3 regions of the Sediminicoccus rosea genome follow, and region 1 is predicted to be linked to each of the others. Evidence: predicted binding sites of a transcription regulator. Region 1 holds the regulator's gene; each other region holds the start of a gene.

Region 1 (5,445 bases):
CCTGACGGCAGGACATCTGCCTGTCGCATGGGGAAGCCCGGCCACGGCTGCGGCGCTTGTCGCCTCCGGCCAGGTGCGTGTAATCGGCGTCACTTCGCCGCAACGCTCGCCCTACCTGCCCGAGGTGCCCACGCTGACCGAGGCCGGCGTGCCGGGGACGGACTTCGTGGGCTGGTTCGCCATTCTCGCCCCGGCGCGCCTGCCGACAGCGATCGCCACCCAGCTCAATACCGCGATCAACGAGATCATCGCCACGCCTGCCATGCGCGCGCGCTATGCCACGCTCGGCAACGAGGCAGCACCGATGGACCTGGAGCAATTGCAGGCCCTGATGCGCTCCGATGACGCAAAATGGGAGCAGGCCACGCGCGACGGTCTGATTCGGCGCGCGCCATGACAGAAGTTCGGATGCTCTCGACCAGCGGTATCCTCGGCTATGGCTATGCCGAGGAATCGCTGAAAATCGGGATGGCGCGGGCGCCGCATGCAATCGGCGCCGATGGCGGCAGCACCGATCCGGGGCCGCACTACCTGGGCGCCGGCACCTCCTTCACCTCGCGCCTCTCGGTGAAGCGCGACCTCAAGCTGATGCTGCTGGCTGCCATGGCGGCGAAGATCCCGTGCATCATCGGGACCGCCGGTGGCGCCGGCGGCGAGCCACATCTGCAGGACACAGCGGCACTGGTCCGCGAGATCGCGCGCGAGGAACAACTCTCCTTTCGGATGGCGCTGATCCATGCCGAGCCGGAGCGTGCCATGCTGCGCGAGGCCGTCACTTCGGGGCGCGTCAAGGCGCTCGCCAAGCTGCCTCCCCTCGACGCAGCCACCATTGATCGCGCTGAACGCATCGTCGCCATGATGGGTCCAGAGCCCATCGCGCGTGCGCTGGATGGTGGTGCGCAAGTGATTCTCTGCGGCCGCAGCAGTGACCCAGCCCAATGGGCTGCCGTCGCGTTGCGCGCGGGCATCCCGCCCGCCGTCGCCTGGTATGCCGGCAAGATGCTGGAGTGCGGCGCCGAGCCGGCTGTCCCAAAGGAGCCAGACTGCCTGCTGGTGACCCTCCGTGACGATCACCTCGTCTGCGAGCCTCCCAACCCGATCCGCCGCTGCACGCCCCTCTCCGTCGCCAACTTTGCCCTGCATGAAAACGCGAGCCCAATTCACCACACGGAGCCGGGCGGCATGCTCGATACCTCGGATGTCACCTTCGAGCCGGTGAGTGACCGCGCAGTGAAGGTCAGCGGCATGCGCTGGGTTCCTTCAGCGCAGTACACGGTCAAGCTGGAGGGGGTTGAGCGCGACGGTTATCGCGCCATCACCATCTGCGGCACGCGTGACCCCGTGCTGATCCGTCAGATCGATGACTACCTGGCCGTCCATCGCGTCAAGGTCTCGGCCAAGGCCGAAGCTTTCGGCGTTCCGCCCTCGGCTTGGCGGATGTCACTTCGCGTCTACGGAAAGGATGGGGTCATGGCCGGCTGGGAGCCAACGCCCGCCGTCACCGGCCACGAGTTGGGTTTCGTGATCGAGGTGGTCGCCGGCACGCAGGAAATCGCCAGTGCCGTCCTGGCCATGGCACGGACATCGCTGCTGCATGCTGATTTCCCGGGCAGGCTCTGCAAGGAGGGGAACATGGCCTTTCCCTTCTCGCCATCCGACATCGAATTGGGCCCCCTTTACCGCTTCAGCGTCTTCCACACGTTGGCGCTGAACGACCCCTGCGCCATCTTCCCCATCGAGTATGAGAGCGTTTGACCATGGCCCGCATCCGTGACATCGCGCAGGTCTGCAAGAGCAAGAATGCCGGCCCTTTCATCGTCACGATCGACGTCCTGTTCGAGGACCACGAGCTTTATCGCCGCGTGAAGGCGACGGGCGTTCTGAACCCGGCACTTTTCGCTCGACTCTACGGCGTGCCCGAAGAGGATGTGCTCTTCACGGCCTATGACGCTGCGGCCGCTTTCAAGGCTAGCTTGCCACGCCTTGTGCCAGCGGGGGGCTTTGGAGACACGGATGTCTACGGCGCCCAACAGCACGCGCCGCTTCTCGATGTGGAGATCCCTCTGAACGATGCACCGTAGCTGTTCCATGGGCTGCCGCCGCAGTTGAGACGCGGTGAGACAGAGATGGCGCCAACCCGACAGCCCAGCGAAGAGCAGCCAGTGTCCTAGCCCTGCTGAGGCCCGAGTCACACCGACCGCTCAAGGGCGCAGTCGGCAAGGACCGGAGGCAGGCCGGATCTCTCGCCGTGGGTGACCGGTGGAGACGGATCAGACGACAGCCGCCGAGCCCGTGATCACGCAGAAGCGACGACTTCCACTGCGTTTCGTCATAGCCGGGTGTCCGGCGCAGCGGACCGATTGTGTCGCGTCAACGATCAACCCGAGTAGAAGTGGGCCCGGCGGGTATTGGCGGGCGGTTCCGTGATCTGCGCGGCCTCCTGAAAGGGGCGATCGGAGGCAGGGAAGCCGCGCTCCACCCGAGCGCCGGGCGCATTGTACGCTTCGCAGCAGCGAGATGGGGCGGTCACCGAGCAACGGAACGGCATCAGCCCAAGAACTCGCGCCGTAGCGCCCGATTGAATCTGGCCGACCCGGCCAACGCCTCGAAAACTCTGTTTGACCTGCCGGCAGAACCTTTGTAGAACAAGCAGAATGTTTATGGTTTGTACCGGCTAGCAGCGCGATCGTGCTGCCAACCCATGGAAGTTGTCATAGCATGCTCACCCGCAAGCAGCATGAGTTGCTCATGTTCATCCATCAGCATCTCGAGACAACGGGGTTTTCCCCCTCGTTCGACGAGATGAAGGATGGCCTTGATCTCAGATCAAAATCGGGTGTGCATCGCCTCATCACTGCATTGGAGGAACGAGGTTTTCTCCGTCGACGCGCCCATCGGGCCCGAGCTCTTGAAGTGGTTCGCCTCCCAACGCAAAAAATGGGTAGCGACCGGCAAGATAAATCGATCTCATCTTTGCGATCCGTTGATCCGTTCATTGAATCTTTCTCGGAGACCAGGGCCCATAAAATTCCGCTTCTAGGCAATATTGCCGCAGGCAGCCCGAAAGAGGCCATCGGCGAGACGAATTCCTATATCGACGTGCCGTCCGATATCCTTCACGCAGGCCCGCACTACGCAGTGAAGGTCACCGGCGATTCGATGTGCGATGCGGGCATACTGGACGGCGACATCGCGGTCATCCGCCTCGGGTCGACCTTCGAGAACGGGGACATTGTTGTTGCCCTGGTCGACAAGGCCGAGGCAACCCTGAAGAAAATCAGGAAGAGAGGCAATTCTATTGCGCTCGAGCCCTGCAACTCTCTCTACGAGACCAAGATTTTCGGCGCTGACCGGGTCGAGGTGCAGGGCACCCTGTCCGGCTTGATCCGGTCCTACCGAAAATAGCTAACAGCAGGAGCGGACCAGTTCTCGATCGGGTCAGCGGATCTGCCTGACAAGGTGGCTGCCGTGACCGAAATGAGTTGTCCTCTCCTTCGAAGCCGCTGCGCCCCTTGAGGCGAGTAGCCCGTCAGCTCCCCCTTCATGCAGGCGCTGTAGAGCAGTCCGGGCGAAGGTCGACCATATCGGTGGCACCGTGTTTCGGATGCTGAATGGGAAAGGGTGAGCGCAGTGTGCCGCCTCGCATCCCGTCGACCCGGCGTTGGACGTGGACCACAAGCCCTCCCACGTGGACTGACGACATGCGAGCCTAGCCAGGTGCTGGCACGACCTCCCGCTATTCCGACCTTCCGGAACTGAACATACCTTGCACGCGGGGGATGAAGCAGCGGTGGGTTGCCATCCCGACTGTGCAGCGCGCGGCTCGCCGGCGCGCTCCATCCATCCGCCCTTCTTCACTGACCACGTGGCGGAGGATCGCGGAAGAGTTGGGCATTTCTCCGTATCAGCACCCCGGCACTCCGGGCGACCCGTGGCGCCCCGAAGTAGATGCAGTGGGCTGAAGTAGTGGCAAGAAGCCCAACTACCCTGGCTGCCTGCCGCCGGTCGAACAGGCCGTCCCGGGGGAAGGGGCTGGGGCCGTTTGACGGTTCGCGAAGCCGTGCGAGTCCGAGAAGGCTCCTCACGACGGCATCCTCACGGTGCAGCAGATTCGCCAGGGAGAAGCCTGACCGCAGATCGCGATCGTGCCCCGACTACGCTTTATCGAAAAAATCTTCTTTTAGTCTCTTTTTCCTCGCATTCTTGTGCGCTTCGTTCCTTCGGCGATCCCCGAAGCACCCGTCTAAGTTCCAGTGCAGGCAGCACCAAAGGGCGAAACATCAACATCTGACTACAAAACTCAACATTTCATTTCTACCGAAGACTGGAACGGCCATCCATCCGCTGATACAACCTTAACGTGTTAAGAGTTCCTTAATACAATCCGAGATGGCAGCAGATGACCGTCAAACCGGGCCACGCCGGGCCTTTGTTGCAGCCAAGCTGGATGGCGGGAGGAAGGCTCCGGCGCATCTGCAGGATTGGGGTCACCATCCTCCTTCTTATCGCCCTCGACGTGACGCCCAAGACAACCTCGGCGCAGGAGGCGCCCATCCAGCTCAAGATCGTGGGCGGGCTCGCCGGCGTGACCCAATATGACCGTTACGAGGTCCCATTCTGGCTCGAGCGCGTCCCCCGCCTGACAGGTGGACGCGTCCAGGCAGAGATCGCCCCCTTCGACCGCAGCGGCATCCGGGGCTCTGAATTCATCCATCTCATGCGCGTCGGCGTGGTGCCCTTCGGGACACTGATCCTCACCATCGCGGGCGCCGACGAGCCCGAACTCATGGCCTCCGACCTTGCGGCTCTGAACCCGGACATGGCCCACCTGCGGCGCAATGTGCAGGCATTCCGTTCCGTCTTCACGCGCATCCTGCGAGAGAATCACGAACTGGAAGTGCTCGCGGTCTATGCCTACCCGGCTCAGGTGCTCTTCTGCGCCCGTCCCTTCTCCGGCCTCGGCGACATCGTGGGCCGACGTGTCCGAACCTCCTCGGCCACCCAGGCCGATCTCATGGAAGCAGTCGGCGCCCTTCCGGTCGTCATTCCCTTCGCGGAGATCGTCGGCTCCATCCGCAGGGGCACGGTGGAATGCGCCATCACGGGCACATTGTCGGGCAACTCGATCGGACTTCATGAGGTGACGAGCCATGTGCACACCATGGCACTCTCTTGGGGTGTCAGCGTCTTCGCCGCGCACGGACCAAGCTGGGCAGCCCTGCCCGACGAGGTACGTAGCCAGATCAGCCTCGGGTTGACCGCGCTGGAAGAGGAAATCTGGACAGCGGCGGAGCAGGACACCTTACAGGGGCTGCGCTGCAATGCCGGTCACGCGGATTGCACGGGCGGCCTCCGAGGGCGCATGCGGGTGGTTCCGGTCAGCGCCGCCGATGAGCAGATGCGCCAGCGCCTCGTGCGCCAGACGGTACTGCCGCGCTGGCTAGA
Region 2 (5,445 bases), 1.9 Mb from region 1:
CAGGGGCGGCTGCGGCGGGAAGGGGCATGGGAGTGACCTTCAGCTTCGGTTTCGGGCAGGCGGACGCATCAGGTCCTCCTGCGTGGGCACGCGGCGTTCCGGCGGTGCAGCGATGCGGGGGCGATACTCCTCCGGCATCAGGCCGACAACCCACCGGGCCCCATCCACCACATAGGGCAGCGCCCGGGCCTCCTGCACGGGTTCGGGCCAGCGCTCGATGGCGGGGACGAAGAGCCCCGCGAGCACATAGGCCAGGACCGCGATGAAGGCGCCACGCGCCAGACCGAATATGGCGCCCAGGGAACGATCCACACCCCCCAGAGGGCTGCGCTGCACGCTGCCCGCCAATGCGTGGATGAGCAGCTTCAGCACCACCAGCACCACCAGGAAGACGCCGCCTACCGCCACGCCATCGGCCAGCCAGTCGGGCTCGATCGTCCCTTCCATGAGGGGCTTGATGTGGTCGAGCAGTGCGAAGCCGGCCAAAGCCGCGCCGATCCAGGCGGCGATGCCCAGGAACTCCCGCACGAAGCCGCGCAGGAAGGACAGGATGGCGGAGGCCACCATCACGAGGAGAAGGATGCCATCCGCCCAGGTCATGCTGCGCTGCCATGTAGCGGGGGCAGCGATTCCTGTCACCTTGGGGTCATTCGCGCGTCCGCTTCAGCGTCCCGGCGGCGAAGGGGGCCACCAGATCGGCCAGGTGGCCCACCTCGGTCAGGCGCAGGCCCTCGATGGCGGCGGGCGGCTTGTTGCCGCGCGCGACCCTCCGCGGCAGCACCGCGGCGGAGAAGCCGAGCTTCTGCGCCTCGCGCAGGCGCTGCTCCGCCTGGGAGACCTGCCGGATCTCGCCCGAAAGGCCGACCTCGCCGAAATACACGGCGTCGGGGTCGGTCGGCCGGTCGGTGATGGCGGAGGTGAGTGCCGCCGCCACGGCCAGGTCCGCCGCCGGCTCATTGATCCGCAGGCCGCCCGCGATGTTCAGATAGACGTCGGATTGCCCGAAGCTGAGCCCGGCGCGGGCCTCCAGCACGGCCAGCAGCATGGAGAGCCGCCCGCCCTCCCAGCCCACCACCTGCCGGCGGGGGGAGCCGCCATTGCTGGGCGAGAGCAGCGCCTGCACCTCCACCAGCACCGGCCGCGTGCCCTCCAGCCCGGCGAAGACGGCCGAGCCCGAGATGTTGCCCCGCCGCTCGGCCAGGAAGAGCGCCGAGGGGTTGGTGACCTCGACCAGGCCGCCCTCGGTCATTTCAAAAACGCCGATCTCGTCGGTCGCGCCGAAGCGGTTCTTGGTGGCCCGCAGGATGCGGAACTGGTGGCCACGGTCGCCTTCGAAATAGAGCGTGGCGTCCACCATGTGCTCCAGCACGCGGGGGCCGGCCAGCGTCCCCTCCTTCGTGACGTGCCCCACCAGCACCAGCGCGAAGCCGCGCGCCTTGGCGCAGCGGATCAGCTCCGCCGCGCAGGTCCGCACCTGCGCCACGGTGCCGGGCGCCGAATCCAGCGCGTCCAGCCACATGGTCTGGATCGAATCGATGACGACGAGGGTCGCCTCCGTCTCGGCCTCCAGGCTTGCCAGGATGTCGCGCAGGGCGGAGGCGGCGGCGAGCGCCATGGGGGCCTCGGCCAGGCCCAGGCGGCGCGCGCGCATCCGCACCTGGGCCACCGCCTCCTCGCCCGAGATATAGAGCACGCGCTTGCCCGCCATCGCCATGCGTGCGGCGGCCTGGAGCAGGATGGTGGATTTGCCGATGCCCGGATCGCCGCCCACCAGCACCGCGGAGGCCGGGACGAAGCCGCCGCCCAGCACGCGGTCCAGCTCGGCGATGCCCGTCAGGTGTCGGGGCGGCGGGGCGCTCTCCCCCGCGAGGCCGACGAAGCTGATGCCCCGCCCGGGCGGGGCCTTGCCGGCGGGCCCCGGCGCGCGGGGGGCCGTGCTCTCCTCGACCAGGGTGTTCCATTCGCCGCAGCCATCGCAACGGCCCTGCCACTTTGGGTGCGTTGCGCCGCAGGATTGGCAGGTGAAGCGGGTGCGGTCCTTGGCCATGCGATGGAACATAAATAGAACGCAACCGCCCCGCAAGGGCGCCGGGCCGATAGGCGGCGCCGATGGGTGGCGTCGCCGGAACAGATTGGCCGCGCCCCCGAATGCGGCCTAGCTTGCGTTCATCGGAGCGGCGGTCCCGCCCACCGAGACGGACCCGAAGGAGCGACTGAGATGAGAAAGCACCTGTTCACCGGCCTGGCCGCCGCCGCGATCGGCATCCTGCCCCTCGGCGAGGCTTCGGCCCAGGGCAACTCCTACTGCAACGGCATGGTCCAGGCGGCGAGCTTCTACAGCACGACCCACGCCACCCCGACGCGCAGCACCGTCTCCTACTTCGTGATCATCCAGAGCATGGTCGAGCAGTCGCTGCAGATCGAGGTGACCTTCCGCGACACGCGGAACATCGTGATCCCCGGCGGTGGTGGCCCGCATGGCCGCCGCCTCGGCCCCTGGGGCACCTCGCAGCCGATCCAGATCGGCGTGGCGACGCTGGCCAATCCCTCGGGCACCGGCGGGCTGAACGTGCCGCATGACCTGGCCGCCGGCACCACGGTCACCTGCCGGGTCCTGCACCGCTCGGGCGCCTGAGTCCGGCCGGCCACCCCTCCTCGGGATGAGTAGCCGCAAGGCGGCTCGTCCGAGCAGGTCGTCGCGCCACTTCCCCATCCCAGGCGCGGCGGCAACCCCGGCGGGGTGATCCCCCCCATTGGCCCCGCCGGGGGCCCTGTTTCCGGGCGGCCTCAACCCATGCGGCACGAGGCGCCGAGGCCGCGCAGCAGCGTCTCGGGCGGCAGGCCGGCGGATTGCTCCTCCGGCAGGCGGAGCGCGAAGACCGTCTGGCCCTGGCGCACCAGCATCAGCGGCAGGCCCATCTGCGGCCGCCCGCCGCCCGTCATCAGCACGGGCTGCAGCAGGATCGCCTCGCCGGTGCGATTGGCGACGGCCACGCTGATGCCCGTCGCGGCGCGGCCCGGCGCGTGCTCATGCCATTTCGGGCTGACGGCCAGCACCTCCACGCGGCCCCCGCACAGGGTGCTCGCGCCCAGGGCGGGGCCGGCGAGAAGGCAGGCGAAGGCCGAGAGGGCCAGAATGCGGCGCATGGGATCGCTCCATCCAACTGAGAACGTTCCCGTCCTATGGGATGAAGGTTAACCGCCGCCTAAGCGCGGCCTGGCCTCAATCGCCGCGCAGCGCCGCCCCGGCGGCGAGCGGCGCGAGCGGGGCCGCCAGCGCCAGGATCGCGGCTTCCAGCAGCAGGTAGGGGCGGGGCGGCAGGCCGCTCGCCGCCGCCTCGATGGCCGCCGCGCCGAAGATCACCGCGGGGATGGAAAGCGGCAGGACCAGCAGCGGCAGCAGTACGCCGCCGCGCCTGGCACCCAGCGTCAGCGCCGCGCCCGCCGCGCCGAAGACCGAGAGGATGGCCGAGGCGAGGCCGAGCGCCAGCATCGCGGCGGGCCAGGCCTCGGTCGGCAGGTTGAGCAGCGCGGCCGCCAGCGGCGTGGCCAGCACCAGGGGGATGCCCGTGGTGATCCAGTGCCCCAGCGCCTTCACCGCCGCGATGCCCGCCGGATGCAGGCCCGAGAGCAGGAGCTGGTCGAGCGAGCCATCCTCCGCCTCCGCGCCGAACAGCCGGTCGAGCGGCAGCAGCGCCGCGAGCAGGGCGGCCGCCAGCAGCACGCCGGGAGCGAGGCGGGCCAGCAGCTCGGGCGAGGGGCCGACGCCGAAGGGGAACATCGCCGCCACCAGTACGAAGAACATCACGGCCGAGAGCGTATCGGCCGGGTGGCGGATGGCGAGGCGCAGCTCGCGGAGCAACAGCGCGATCACAGCCGGAGCTCCCGTGCGTCGGGCAGCGGCAGGGGCAGGTGAGTCGCCGCCAGGATCATGCCGCCCGCGGCGCGATGCGCGGCGAAGAGCGGCCCGAGGCGCGCGACCGAGGCCGCGTCCAGCCCGACCGAGGGCTCGTCCAGCAGCCAGAGCCGGGCGGGCGCCAGGGCCAGCCGCGCCAGCGCCAGCCGCCGCTTCTGGCCGGAGGAGAGCACCCGCGCCGGCAGCTCGGCCAGCGGCGTGAGGTCCAGCGCCTCCAGCGCCGCCGCCACCTCGCCGCCCCAGAGGCGCGCGAAGAAGGAGAGGTTCTCGCGCGCCGTCAGCGCGGGCTTCAGCGCATCCTGGTGGCCGATGTAGCGCGTGCGCGCGCCATGCGCCGGCAGGTCCGCCAGACAATCGGCGCCATCCCAGGCCAGGCTTCCTTCCGCCGCCGGAATCAACCCCGCGAGCAGCCGCAGCAGGGAGGATTTGCCCGCGCCATTGGCGCCGGTCAGCAGCAGGGCCTCGCCTGGGGAAACCGCGAAGGACAGGCCGGCGAAGACAAGGCGTTCCGACCGCCAACAGGCCAATTCTCGCGCTTCGAGCAGGGCGGCCTCCATGGACCTCTCCACAAGGCCATGCTTAAAAGCGCGGCGCAAGAGTGAGGAAGAAAATCATGAACGGGACCGACACCCTGAAGACGGCGCGCCAGCTCTCCGTGGATGGCAAGACCTACCACTACTTCAGCCTGCCTGAAGCGGCCAAGCAGATCGGCGACATCTCGCGCCTGCCCTTCTCGCTGAAGGTGCTGCTCGAGAACGTGCTGCGCTTCGAGAATGGCCGCAGCTACACGGTGGATGACGCGAAGGCGATCGCCGAATGGGTGCAGGCCGGCCATTCCGAAAAGGAAGTCCCGTTCAAGCCGGCCCGCATCCTGCTGCAGGACTTCACCGGCGTCCCCGCCGTGGTGGACCTCGCCGCCATGCGCGACGCGCTGCTGAACCTGGGCGGTGACCCGCGCAAGGTGAACCCGCTGGTCCCCGTGGACCTCGTGATCGACCACTCGGTCATGGTGGACGTCTCGGGCAGCGCCAGCGCGCTGCAGAAGAACGTGGACATCGAGTTCGAGCGCAATGGCGAGCGGTACGAGTTCCTGCGCTGGGGCCAGGAGGCCTTCAACAATTTCCGCGTGGTCCCGCCCGGCACCGGCATCTGCCACCAGGTGAACCTGGAATATCTGGGCCAGGTCGTCTGGACCAACAGCGTGGCGGGCGAGACCTATGTCTATCCCGACAGCTGCTACGGCACGGACAGCCACACGACGATGATCAACGGTCTGGGCGTGCTGGGCTGGGGTGTCGGCGGCATCGAAGCCGAGGCCGCGATGCTCGGCCAGCCCATCGCCATGCTCATCCCCGACGTGATCGGCTTCAAGCTCTCCGGCAAGCTCAAGGAAGGCGTGACCGCCACCGACATGGTGCTGACCGTGACCCAGATGCTCCGCAAGAAGGGCGTGGTCGGCAAGTTCGTCGAATTCTTCGGCCCCGGCCTCGCGCATATGCCGCTGGCCGACCGCGCGACCATCGCGAACA
Region 3 (5,445 bases), 170 kb from region 1:
CGTGGTGCGCCTCGTCGATCACCAGCAGGTCCAGCGCCGGCATCGCCTCCAGGTTCGCCTGGCGCGTCAGCGTGGGCACCATGGCGAAGGTGACCTGGCCGCCCCACGACTTCTGGCGGGCATCCACCACCGAGGTGGAGATGCCGGGATTCACGCGGCGGAACTTCGCCAGGTTCTGCGCCGTCAGTTCATCCCGATGCGCGAGGACCGCGGCCTTCGCGCCGCTGCCGCCGACATGCTCGCCCACCGCCGCCGACAGCATGATGGTCTTGCCAGCACCGGTCGGGGCGACGCCGAGGGTGTTGCCGTGCTCGCCAAGCGCACGAAGGCTGCGCTCGACGAAGAGCTTCTGGCGGGGGCGGAGCATCATGCTCGTTCGGCCCTCCCTCAGCGCGCCCAGGCGGGGCGCGGATCGGCGCTGGCGGGCTGCTGCGCCGCGACCGGGAAGGCGCCCTGCTGCATGGCCGGCGCGGCGGGCGGGGGCGTATGCACGGGCGGGGCATAGCCCTGGGACGGCGGGGCATAGGCAGGCGCCGCATACCCTGCCGGGGCGGTGGTGCGCCCCATCGCCTGCGCGTAGTCTCGATGGTCCGGCGTCACCGCCATACGGACTTCGTTTTTGGTCTCGCCGCCGGCGTCGGTGCCGTGCTCGATCTTCGCGACAAACTCCAGCCCCTCCAGGTCCGCGAAGCCGCCGATGCGGCGCGCCGCCTGCGCCTGGGGCGAGACATCCTTGTCGGAAATGCCGCGCGCGGAGTTCAGCATTCCGCGCAGGAAGCTGCGGCCCATCCCCGCCCATTCCGGACCCTTCGGGCTGTAGAGGCCGATCAGCGTGAAGATTTTCCGCTTGGCGTAGGGGCCCTCCAGCACGGTGAACTCGCCGTTGAGATAGACGGCGCCGGTGCTGCCGCGTGTGGCGTAGCCGCCGGTCCAGCCCTGGCTCGGATCGTCGAAGCCGCCGGGCCGGATGGTGAGGCGAACCTTCGCCAGCGTCCCCTTGGGGATCAGGTTCGGGTTCGACTGGGCGTCGTTGTAGTCGTTCCAAGAAGCCATGGTGCTTCTCCTCCGGTCAGGTGGTGGGGGTGTCGGTGGCGGCAGTGATGAGCGGGGCCGTCAGCGCGGGCGCCGCCGCAATGGGCGCTTCCGTTCTGCGGATCTTGGCGAAGATGCGTCCGAGATCCGGTGGCTCCAGCAGGTCGAGCCGGCCACTGCGGTCCTTCGCCGGATAGCCCCAGGGGTTCAGCGTGTGGCAGACCAGCGCTCGGAACGGCTGCCCGCCCTGGTCCTTGATCTCTGCCAGCGTAAGCACTTCATCGACGATGCCCGGCAGTTCGAGGCTGGTCTTGCTGCCCTCGATCTGCAGGCTGAACACGCGGCGATTGAAGTCGTCGAGCTTCTCGTCGAGGATCCCGACGAAGATCACGTTGCGGCCGCGGGCGTGCTGCAGATGCGTGAGCCATGCGATCATCTCGCGCCCATGGAGGCCGTAGGCGCCGCGCACGTCAGGCTTGCCGGTGCGCTCCGCGAAGGCCTCGGGCTGGCCGCGGCACCACTGGAAGCAGAGGCGACCGGCGACGGTGATGCTGTCGATGAACAGCGTGACGTAGTGATCCATGCGCGCCGGATCGCCGTACTCGCGAACCACCCGCGCATGCTGGGCCGCGGAATAGGGCTGGTCGTCGCGCAGCGCGGGGTTCGGGCCGGCGAGGAACAGCGCCAGGTCGCGGCATTCCTCCCACGTCCGCGGGCGGATCGAAGCGCCCCGCCAGCCCTGCACGGCGAGATCGCCCGCCTCGAGATCCATGAAGAGCGTGGTGACGGCGCAGGTGGTGTTCAGAAGCCAGGTCTTGCCCATGCCGGGCTTGCCGAGAATGGCAGCCTTGACGCCGCGCTCCTCGGCCTGCCGCTCGTCTGCGGTGATGATACGCAGCGCCATCAGCGGCCTCCCTGCATCGGGAGGATGCCTGCGGCATGCGAGCTGTCGCGCTGCGCGACATCGGAGAGGATGGCGAGGCGATAGGTGGCGCGGCCCGTGCGCACCGTGCGGGCCGGATCGAAGGCGGCGCGAATGCGCTCCGGCCAGGCGGTATAGGCGCGCTCCGAGACCTTGAAGCTGACCTCGACGTACTGGCCGGGATCCTCGCCGCCGGCGCGGATCTGCTCCGACAGCGCCGCGAGCCGGGCCTGATCCCAATCCACCTTCTTCGGCAGATCGACGGCGATCTCCACGGCGCCGTCCCGGAAGCGAACGGTGCCGGTGTCTTTGCCGGCGGCGGCACGGGCGCCGATGGCGCGCTGCTCATAGCGGAGCGCGATCGCGGCCTCGATCCAGTCCTGCATACGCTTGGCGGCATCGAGCGCCTCGCGCGCATCGGTCTGCAGCAGCGCGAGATGCTCGGCGGGAAGCGCGATGACGTCGCTCACCGGCATGTGGCGCAGTGCGTCGAGGGTGGGGCGGTTGGTGCGGGGCGCGTCCATCACGCGGCCTCCGCGAGCAGTAGGGGCAGGATGGACGACGCATAGCGACGCGGCCGGCGGCGGGCGACGAGGATGTAGGCGTAGTCCTCATAGCCGTGGCGGCGCTGCACGATGTCCGCCAGGCCGAGCTCGGCCAGCTTCCAGGCGCGGGCCGCCAAGCGCTGCAGCGCGGTGCGCTCCTGCTCGGGCAGGCACCGCAACTGCGGGCAGACCTGCCGGGCGAGCGTGCCGCGGTGGTAGGTGATGCTGTCGCCGGGAGCCGCGGCGCCCAGCCAGGTGCAGAGCGACGCCTCGGTGAGAGGCTTCGACACTGCGCGGATGTCGGTGATGAAGGTGTCCATACTTAGCCCTACCCAGCCCCTCGCCGATGCGTCTCAGGCCGCAGCGGCGATGCCGCCGGCGAGGAGCCGCAGGCGCAGTTCGCGGATGCGGCGGTAGAGGACCGACCGCGGCAGGGGACCCTGCTGGCCGAGCTCGTGCGGCGTGCACTGCGTCAGGGCTGCGCAGATGCTGTGGTCGCGCTGGTCCAGGACGGTGCCGGCGCGATCCAGATCGAGGCGGCGCTCCAGCGCGGCCACCGCGTCGGTCTGCTGGCCGCACCACGCCGCATACCCCTCGGATTCGGGGATGATGTCGGCGAGGGTCAGGTCCTCCTCCTGGCCGGGCACCACGTCGTCCAGCGACGCCTCATGCCGTTCGCGCTTCTCGCGGCGCAGGCGGATCGCGAGACGGGACGCGCGGTGCTGGAAGCAAACCGTGGCGAAGGCCGCCAGCGTCCCGCGCGCCGGATCGAAGCCGGGCAACCGCGCCAGGAGGTCGAGCAGCATGTCCTGCTCCATGTCCTCCCGCTCATGGCTCGGCCGCCCGAGGGTGCGGCAGAGGCGCCGCGCGTACCGCTCGGCAAGCGGGTGAACGACATCGAGATCGGCGAGGGAAAGCTGGGCGGGCATCGGGCGTGGCTCCTGCTGGGCGGCTATGACGTCCAGAAGCAACCACACGGCCTGCCGGGGCGGAGAGGCGGAATGGGGCGCAATGGGGAATTAAAGTGATCTGGGATTTATTCCCCATGTTAATTCAGTGACTTATGGCCTCTTTCGACCGAAATCAGAGGGATAGCCTGGCGATTTACGCCCCACCCATGCGGGAACTGCTCCCTCAGCCGATCGCCTGTGGATATCGGGGATGGGCGAACATGAGGGGAACAATGCTGTTGACCAATCGCACAGCAATTCGTCATGATCCCGGCATGTCCATCACTGTTGAGTACCCGCATCACGCCGCTTCGGGCGCGCCTCGGCCGTTGTCGGCCCAGACCCTCTGGGCGGTCGCGGCGCAGGTGCGCCGCCAGGCCATGACCGAGCCTGGTGGATTCGCGCTGCCGCTCGCCGCACTGGTCGGCGCCACGCGGACGGTATCGGCGAATGGCCGGGCTATCCTGGTCGCCTGGGAGCTCGACCACCCCGTGCATGATGGTACCGGAGCGGCGGTGCTCGGCGTCTGCGAGACGGATCCCGACATGCCCGGCACGGCGCTGGTCTCGGTGAATGCGCGCATGGTGGCCGGCCGGCCGGACCTGGCAATCAGCACCGCGGCGCACGAGCTGGGCCACGTGGTGTTCGATGTGCCTGTGGCACTCGGCACGCCAGCGCGGCGGTATCGGTCAGTGACGGCCGGCCCGAGCGCGCTGCTCGATCGGACCACAGCGGCCTCCGAGCGTCGGGCGAATGAATTCATGGGTGCGCTACTCGCTCCCCCGGTGCAGCTCCACCTCCGGATGCTTGTGCACGCGCGGTCCGAGCGGCTGCGCACGGTGCATGCGGCGCATCGGGGACGGCAGGGCAGCCGCGTTTTGGCCGCCGACAACCCGCCCGAGGTGATCGAGGGCGTGGTCGCCGCGCTGGCGGGCGACTTCGGCGTATCAGAGCGCTTTATCGCCGTACGGCTGAGCCGCTACGGCCTGGTTCAAGGAGAGCAACGGTGAGCTTTGGATCGGTCATCCGCGAGCGACGGACTGCGCTCGGCATCGGGTTGAACGATTTCGCGGAGCGATTGGAAATCTCGGCGGCCTATTGGTCGCGCATTGAGCGCGACCAGGAAAATCCGCCCCGCGACGAGCTGATAGAGCGTGCCGCCGCCATTCTCGGCGTGCGGATGGATGATCTGTTCGTCGAGGCGCAGCGACTGCCGCCCGACATGCGGAAGGATATGGCCAAGGTTGTGCAAGCGTATCGGCGGTTGCGCTTTGTCGGGAAGGGATGAACGTCGTGGGCGGCCGAATTGTGAGGAAGCCCTGCTACGGGCTGGCCGAGGTCTGTGAACGTTGGGGCGTAAGTGAACTCGACATCGCCAACTTCGCCATCGCTGGCGAACTGACGCTATCGATCGTGGTGGCGCAGCTGCCGCTTGAAGATGGCAGCGTCGAGGAAGTGGATGATGGACATTTCGTCGACATGCCGGAGCGCCGCTTCCGGTTCACCGGGACGCTGGATCTGTGGGCGCACGACGCCTGGCACGTGATGATGACGGGGACGCACGGGGTGAGCGCATTTCGCACGGAACCGGGCATGTACCGCAGCCTCTGGGTGCCATCGGATGGGGAGGAGCAGTTCCTTGTGCCTCGCGAGCGGCTGGTTGTTCGGCATGCTGAGCGCGAGCGCTTCGAGGCAGAGCAAGCAGCGACGATAGTCTCGACGGCAACCGTGCCTGTCGTCGCCCGAAATGGCCAGCGCGGGGCGCCGCCGAAATATGACTGGGACGAGTTCTACTGCGAGCTGGCGGTATCGATGCAGATTGACGGCTTCCCAGAAAGCCAAGCAGCCATCGTCCGGCGCATGGTGGAGTGGTTCGCAGCCCGTAATCAGTACCCAGACCAGAGCACCATCAAGAAGAAAGTCGCTTTGCTCTGGCGGCGTTATCACGAGGCTTTGGCGCGCATGCCCGCCTGATTGGGACGGATCGCCGCCGAGG

What was found. The regulator LexA, encoded in region 1, represses DNA repair genes until DNA is damaged. The targets are predictions, from matches to a motif close to TGTTCTANNTANGTTC.
Region 2: radA (DNA repair protein RadA) is a predicted target of LexA. The motif match lies at 2,054-2,069, and genes of this name have one in related genera.
Region 3: R9Z33_RS16060 (sigma factor) is a predicted target of LexA. The motif match lies at 3,667-3,682, and genes of this name have one in related genera.

What each region holds. Positions count from the first base shown of each region.
Region 1 covers NZ_CP137852.1:3,495,664-3,501,108, forward strand. Annotated here, with positions in the region: gene R9Z33_RS16910 (Bug family tripartite tricarboxylate transporter substrate binding protein) at 1-397, shown strand, start outside; gene R9Z33_RS16915 (acyclic terpene utilization AtuA family protein) at 409-1,755, shown strand; gene R9Z33_RS16920 (DUF4387 domain-containing protein) at 1,758-2,081, shown strand; gene lexA (transcriptional repressor LexA) at 2,719-3,405, shown strand; gene R9Z33_RS16930 (TRAP transporter substrate-binding protein) at 4,400-5,445, shown strand, end outside.
Region 2 covers NZ_CP137852.1:307,547-312,991, forward strand. Annotated here, with positions in the region: gene purF (amidophosphoribosyltransferase) at 1-28, opposite strand, end outside; gene R9Z33_RS01455 (CvpA family protein) at 40-600, opposite strand; gene radA (DNA repair protein RadA) at 647-2,047, opposite strand; gene R9Z33_RS01465 (hypothetical protein) at 2,219-2,635, shown strand; gene R9Z33_RS01470 (hypothetical protein) at 2,788-3,147, opposite strand; gene ccmB (heme exporter protein CcmB) at 3,224-3,874, opposite strand; gene ccmA (heme ABC exporter ATP-binding protein CcmA) at 3,871-4,473, opposite strand; gene acnA (aconitate hydratase AcnA) at 4,530-5,445, shown strand, end outside.
Region 3 covers NZ_CP137852.1:3,324,727-3,330,171, reverse strand. Annotated here, with positions in the region: gene R9Z33_RS16085 (DEAD/DEAH box helicase) at 1-370, opposite strand, end outside; gene R9Z33_RS16080 (hypothetical protein) at 388-1,053, opposite strand; gene R9Z33_RS16075 (ATP-binding protein) at 1,070-1,936, opposite strand; gene R9Z33_RS16070 (hypothetical protein) at 1,936-2,478, opposite strand; gene R9Z33_RS16065 (hypothetical protein) at 2,478-2,819, opposite strand; gene R9Z33_RS16060 (sigma factor) at 2,853-3,476, opposite strand; gene R9Z33_RS16055 (ImmA/IrrE family metallo-endopeptidase) at 3,725-4,459, shown strand; gene R9Z33_RS16050 (helix-turn-helix domain-containing protein) at 4,456-4,737, shown strand; gene R9Z33_RS16045 (hypothetical protein) at 4,734-5,423, shown strand.